Frondihabitans sp. PAMC 28766: one gene and its partner. Each later gene encodes a partner of the first gene's protein in a complex. Links are inferred from orthologs where the notes say so. Each region holds a gene or a part of one and is shown on either strand. Other genes may lie near its edges.

Region 1 (3,069 bases):
CTGCTCGGAAGCTGCGGCGATCGCGATGCGGCGCGCGTCGGCGGGCACCGGGCGGGCGGCAGGATCCCAGGCGCGCAGCGTGTCGACGGACGAGAACGCGGGCAGCACGGCGCGGCCTCCGGGACCTGCGACTGTGACGATCGCGAGTTCCTGCGTCTTGTCGACGCGCACCCCGTGCTCGTTCAGACCCTCGTCGCCGGCGTGGGCCATGAGCGGGATCAGGAGGCGGGTGCCGCGGAGCGCGTCGACGACGGCGTCCGCCCCGACCTGAGCGTCGTGGAAGGCGGTCAGCGCAAAGACGAGGCCTGCGTCGGCCGAGCCGTCGTCGCCGGCGTAGGCGGTGTCGTGCGCCTGGAAGGTGCGGCCGGCCCAGGGGCGGCCGGCGCTGTCCACCGCCGGAGCGCCCGGCGGCGGTGTGTGCGCCGAGGCGTGCGAATGCTCGTCGTGGGCGTGCTGGTCGGCCATCAGCGGCCGGCGACGCCAAGCGCCTCGGGCAGCGTGAACGCGCCCGCGTAGAGCGCCTTGCCGACGATCGCCCCTTCGAGCCCGAGCGGTACCAGCTCGCGCAGCGCGACGAGGTCGTCGAGGCTCGAGATGCCGCCGGAGGCGACGACGGGTCGGTCGGTGCGCTCCATCACCTGTCGCAGCAGGTCGATGTTCGGGCCCTTGAGCGTGCCGTCTTTGGTGACGTCGGTGACGACGTAGCGCGAGCAGCCGGCCTCCTCGAGGCGGGCGAGCACCTCCCAGAGGTCGCCGCCCTCCTTCGTCCAGCCGCGAGCGGCGAGGGTGGTGCCGCGCACGTCGAGGCCGACGGCGATCGCCTCGCCGTGCTGCGAGATGACCTCTGCGGCCCATTCGGGGTTCTCGAGCGCGGCCGTGCCGAGATTGATGCGGGTGACGCCGGCGCCGAGCGCCTCGCCGAGCGAGGCGTCGTCGCGGATGCCGCCCGACAGCTCGATCTTCAGCCCGTCGACCTGGTCGATGACGCGCCGGATGACCTCGCGATTGCTGCCCCGCCCGAACGCGGCGTCGAGGTCGACGAGGTGCAGCCACTCGGCGCCCTGGTGCTGCCAGTCGAGGGCGGCGTCGACAGGATCGCCGTAGTCGGACTCGGTGCCCGCCTCGCCCTGGGTCAGGCGCACGGCCTTGCCGTCGGCGACGTCGACCGCGGGCAGAAGGGTGAGGGCGGGGAGAGTGGTGTTGTCGCTCATGTGGCTTTCTCGTTGCAATGGGGCGGAGAGCGGGCTACAGCGTCTGCAGCCAGTTGGTCAGCAGGCGGATGCCGGGCTGCCCGGACTTCTCGGGGTGGAACTGTGTCGCCCAGAGGGGGCCGTTCTCGACGGCGGCGACGAACGGGCCGCCGTGGTTCGCCCACGTGACTCGAGGCGGGCGGTGCCGACCCGTGACCTCGAGCGTCCACTCCTGCGCGGCGTATGAGTGCACGAAGTAGAACCGCTCGTCGCGAACGCCTTCGAACAGGACGCTGTCGGAAGGCGCCTCGACGGTGTTCCAGCCCATGTGCGGCAGCACGTCGGCCTTCAGCTCGTCGACGGTGCCGGGCCACTCGCCAAGCCCCTCCATCGTGGCGCCGCGTTCGACACCGCGATCGAACATGACCTGCATGCCGACGCAGATGCCCAGCACGGGGCGGCCTCCGGCCAGCCGACGGTCGATCTTCTCGGCGCCGCGGACGGACTGCAGCTGGGTCATCACCGCGGAGAAGGCGCCGACGCCCGGCACGAAGAGGCCGTCGGCCGCCTTCACCCGGTCGGGGTCGGCAGTCAGCTCGACGTCGGCGCCGGCCAGCTCGAGCGCCTTCAGCGCCGAGTGGACGTTGCCCGAGCCATAGTCGAGCACGACGACGTCGGGTCGTGCTGCTGTCACAGCGCGCCCTTCGTCGACGGGATACCGGTGACGCGAGGGTCGGGCTCGACGGCGGCACGCAGCGCGCGGGCGAACGCCTTGAACTCCGCCTCGGCGATGTGGTGCGGGTCGCGGCCGCCCTGGACGGTGACGTGGACCGTCAGCCCGGCGTTGAAGGTGATGGCCTCGAAGACGTGCCGCACCATCGACCCGGTGAAGTGGCCGCCGATGAGGTGGAACTCGAAGCCCGCGGGCTCGCCCGTGTGCACGAGATACGGGCGCCCCGACACGTCGACGACCGCCTGCACCAGCGCCTCGTCGAGCGGCACGAGCGCGTCGCCGTAGCGGCGGATGCCCGCCTTGTCGCCGAGCGCCTGCTTGAGAGCGGCCCCGAATGCGATTCCGATGTCTTCAACCGTGTGGTGGACGTCGATGTCGGTGTCGCCCGTCGCCTTGACAGTCAGGTCGATGAGCGAGTGCTTCGACAGCGCCGTCAGCAGGTGGTCGTAGAACGGTACCGACGAGTCGACGGACGATGAGCCCGTGCCGTCGAGGTCGATGGACAGTTCGATGCTCGACTCGCTTGTCGTGCGGCTGACGGCGGCGGTGCGGTGCGTGAGCGCTGCGCGACCGGTCGTCCCGCCGGCGATCGTCTCAGAAGCGATCGTCTGGGGGGCGATCGTGTCTGACGTGGTGCTCTGCTCGCTCATGCCCCGAGCCTAATGTCGCGCAAGGCGTCGAGGAACGCGCCGGTCTCGGCCTCGGTGCCCGCGCTCACGCGCAGGTGCCCCGGGATCGACAGGTCGCGCACGATGATGCCGCGCTCGAGCAGCTGCTCGAACACCGCGTGCGGGTCGTCGACCCCGCCGAAGAGCACGAAGTTCGACCACGTCTCGTACGGCTCGTAGCCGAGCTCAGTCAGCACGTGCACGATGCGATCGCGCTGGCCCTTGATGTCGTCGACCATTGCCAGCATCTCCGGCGCGTGACGGAGGGCTGCCACGGCGGCGGCCTGCGTCAGCGACGACAGGTGATACGGCAGACGGACGAGGCGCAGTGCGTCGATGACGGCCGGGTCGGCGGCGAGGTAGCCCACCCGGGCCCCCGCGAAGGCGAACGCCTTGCTCATCGTGCGCGAGACGAGCAGGCGCGGGCGCCCCTCGAGGAGCGTGAGCGCGGTCGGCTTGTCGGCCGGCATGAACTCGG
Region 2 (3,021 bases), 420 kb from region 1 along the record:
GGTCGACCGACGGATCGGCGTCGGCTCGGTGGCCATGTCGACCTCGGCCAGATACGCCTCGGAGGGCCGGGCGAGGCGTCGCTGCAGCTCGTCGAGCTGCGTCTGCGCGGTGTCCCACAGGGTGTCCGCGTCGTCGACGCCGTCATTGAGCGCCGTGGCGATCAGGAGGGCCGAGCCGGTGCGGTGGTCGATGACGACCAGCTCGGACACGAAGCTGAGCGCCTGGCCCGGCACGTCGATCTCCACCGGAGGGGCGTCCGGCAGGTTCTCCAGCTGGCGGATCGCCTCCCAGCCGATGAAGCCGACGAGGCCGCCGGTGAGGGGCGGGTAGCCGGGGATCGTGGGAGTCTTCCACCGGGCGTGAAGGGCGGCGAGCACCTCGAGCGGGGCACCGGTGACGTCGCCGAACGCGCGGTCGGCGCTCATGCCGTAGTCGATCCAGGCACTCGACCCGTCGCCTCCTGCGGTCGTCAGCACCCCGAACGACGAGACGCCGACGAACGAGTAGCGCGACCAGATGCCGCCCTGCTCGGCCGACTCGAGGAGGAACGTGCCCGGGCGCGACGCGGCCAGCTTGCGGTAGATGCCGACCGGCGTCTCGCCGTCGGCGTAGAGGCTGCGGACGACCGGGATGACGCGATGGCCGTCGAGGAGGGCGTCGAATTCGGGCCGGGTCGTCGAGCGCGGCTCGCCGGAGCGGCTGGTGGGGGCAGTGGGAGTCGCGGTGTCAGTCATTGACGAGGTGGTCATGGGAAGAGCCGATCGTTGCGTCGGCGCCCGTGAAGGGCGCCAGGGGGTCGACATCGAAGCAGGCGTGCTCACCAGTGTGGCAGGCGGCTCCGATCTGGTCGACGGTCACCAGGAGGGTGTCACCGTCGCAGTCGAGGGCGGCACCGCGGACGTATTGCACGTGCCCGGAGGTGTCGCCCTTGCGCCAGTACTCCTGGCGGGACCGCGACCAGAACGTGACCCGGCCCTCGGTCAGGGTGCGGCGGAGCGCCTCGGCATCCATCCAGCCCATCATCAGGACGTCTTTGGTCGACGCCTCTTGGATGATGGCGGGCAGCAGGCCCTTCCCGTCGAACGCGGCTCGCTCGATGACGGGCTCGACGGTGGCGCGGGTGAGCTGCTCGGTCATGATGTCTTCTTCGTCTCGGGGTGCCGCGTCAGCGGACGACGGCACCCGACGCGGCGAGGCTCTTCTTGATCTCGCCGATCGTCAGTTCTCCATTGTGGAACACACTGGCCGCAAGCACAGCATCCGCTCCCGCCCGGATCGCCGGCGCGAAGTCGTCGAGAGAGCCTGCGCCCCCGGATGCGATGACCGGCACCGAGCTGTTCTCGCGCATCAGCCGCACCAGCTCGAGGTCGTAGCCGCGCTTGGTGCCGTCGGCGTCGATCGAGTTGACGAGCAGCTCTCCGGCCCCGCGCTCGACGGCCTCGCGGGCCCAGGCGACGGCGTCGAGCGCTGTCTCGTGCCGGCCGCCGTGAGTGGTCACGACGAAGCCCGACGGGGTGCGCGACGATCGCTTGACGTCGAGCGACAGCACCAGCGCCTGCGCGCCGAAGCGGTCGGCGATCTCGCCGAGCAGCTCGGGGCGGGCGATCGCGGCGCTGTTGACACCGACCTTGTCGGCCCCCGACGCCTGCAGGCGCGCCACGTCGTCGGTCGAGCGCACCCCGCCGCCGACGGTCAGCGGGATGAAGACCTGCTCGGCCGTCGCGGCCACCACCTCGTACATCGTCGCGCGCTCTTCGACCGTCGCCGTGACGTCGAGGAAGGTCACCTCGTCGGCGCCCTGCTCGTAGTAGGTCTTCGCCAACTCGACCGGGTCGCCGGCGTCGCGGAGGTTCAGGAAGTTGACGCCCTTGACGACGCGGCCGGCGGCGACGTCGAGGCACGGGATGACGCGGACGGCGAGAGTGGAATCGCCGTGCGCAGTGCCGGCGATCGTCTCGCCGGGCCCGGCCACGGTCAGAGCCTCGCGGCGTGGATCGGCGTGACCAGGATCGCGCGGGCACCCAGGTCGTAGAGGGCGTCCATGATCTGGTTCATGTCGTTTCGGCTGACCATGACCCGCACGGCGGCCCACTCCGGGTCGTGCAGCGGGGCGACGGTCGGCGACTCGATACCGGGCGCGATGCGGGTGGCCTCGTCGAGCAGCTTGACCGGCAGGTCGTAGTCCATCATCACGTACTGGCGCGCGACGAGGACCCCGTGCAGGCGGCGGCGCAGGACATCGAGGCCGGGCACGTCGGATCCTGCGGTCTCGTCCGCCTCGGGGCCGGTGGCGGCGCCCGCTCGCGAGATGAGAACGGCGGTGGAGCGCAGGATGACGGGGCCGAAGATCTCGAGACCGGCGGCGCGCAGCGTCGTGCCCGTCTCGACCACGTCGGCGATCGCGTCGGCCACACCGAGCTGCACGGCGCTCTCGACCGCGCCGTCGAGGCCGATCAGCTGGGCGTGGACGCCGTGGCTCTCGAGGAATGCGCCGACGAGGCCGGCGTAGCTCGTCGCGATCCTGACGCCCTCGAGGTCGGTCAGCTCGTGGTATTCGCCCGCGGGCCCGGCGAAGCGGAAGGTCGACGAGCCGAAGTCGAGCGCCGACACCTCGGTGGCGCTGGAGCCGGAGTCGAGCAGGAGGTCGCGGCCCGTGATGCCGACGTCGAGCGCGCCGGAGCCGACGTACGTCGCGATGTCGCGCGGGCGGAGGTAGAAGAACTCGACGCCGTTGCGCTCGTCGGCGAGGTAGAGCGACTTGGGGTCGCGGCGGCCGGAGTAGCCGGCCTCGGCGAGCATCTGACTGGCGGTCTCGGAGAGCGAGCCCTTGTTGGGGACTGCGACGCGGAGCATGGGGTACCGATTCTGTTATGAGGTGAGCTGCGGGGGTGTCGAGAGTGTCAGCTCACAGATGTCGGTAGATGTCGGCCGGCGTCAGGCCCTTCGCGACCATGAGCACCTGCACGTGGTAGATCAGCTGCGAGATCTCTTCGGCGGTGGCGACGTCGCCCTCGTACTCG

The links.
Region 2: the proteins of hisH (region 1) and hisF are in contact, whole or in part, in a crystal structure (PDB 6RU0), measured with the Thermotoga maritima proteins. The link is inferred for Frondihabitans sp. PAMC 28766 from one-to-one orthologs. Residues at the interface, in WP_004080484.1 of Thermotoga maritima: Asn15, Arg18, Arg22, Arg117, Leu118, Pro119, His120, Met121, Gly122, Trp123, Asn124, Asn134, Gly135, Tyr136, Tyr138, Val140, Tyr158, Glu180, Lys181, Ser182, Ser183, Lys184, Ile185; in WP_004080486.1 of Thermotoga maritima: Met1, Leu2, Ala3, Arg5, Ser40, Glu41, Asp45, Glu46, Ala70, Glu71, Ile73, Asp74, Ile75, Pro76, Phe77, Asp98, Lys99, Ser122, Gln123, Glu161, Thr195, Leu196, Asn247, Arg249, Glu251.

The regions. Positions count from the first base shown.
Region 1 is NZ_CP014513.1:2,261,249-2,264,317, reverse strand. The notes cover bases 66-3,064. They hold hisH (imidazole glycerol phosphate synthase subunit HisH), read right to left. Parts: upstream 1,885-3,064; coding sequence 1,246-1,884; downstream 66-1,245. Other genes in these bases: AX769_RS10920 (histidinol-phosphate transaminase), read right to left, coding at 2,570-3,064; hisB (imidazoleglycerol-phosphate dehydratase HisB), read right to left, coding at 1,881-2,573; priA (bifunctional 1-(5-phosphoribosyl)-5-((5-phosphoribosylamino)methylideneamino)imidazole-4-carboxamide isomerase/phosphoribosylanthranilate isomerase PriA), read right to left, coding at 465-1,211; AX769_RS10940 (SseB family protein), read right to left, coding at 66-465. In the rest of the region: more of AX769_RS10940, read right to left, coding at 1-65; more of AX769_RS10920, read right to left, coding at 3,065-3,069. UniProt on the Escherichia coli protein: IGPS catalyzes the conversion of PRFAR and glutamine to IGP, AICAR and glutamate. The HisH subunit catalyzes the hydrolysis of glutamine to glutamate and ammonia as part of the synthesis of IGP and AICAR.
Region 2 is NZ_CP014513.1:2,685,896-2,688,916, forward strand. The notes cover bases 71-3,021. They hold hisF (imidazole glycerol phosphate synthase subunit HisF), read right to left. Parts: upstream 1,974-3,021; coding sequence 1,167-1,973; downstream 71-1,166. Other genes in these bases: AX769_RS12910 (anthranilate synthase component I), read right to left, coding at 71-735; hisI (phosphoribosyl-AMP cyclohydrolase), read right to left, coding at 728-1,138; hisG (ATP phosphoribosyltransferase), read right to left, coding at 1,976-2,854; AX769_RS12930 (phosphoribosyl-ATP diphosphatase), read right to left, coding at 2,907-3,021. Also shown: more of AX769_RS12910, read right to left, coding at 1-70.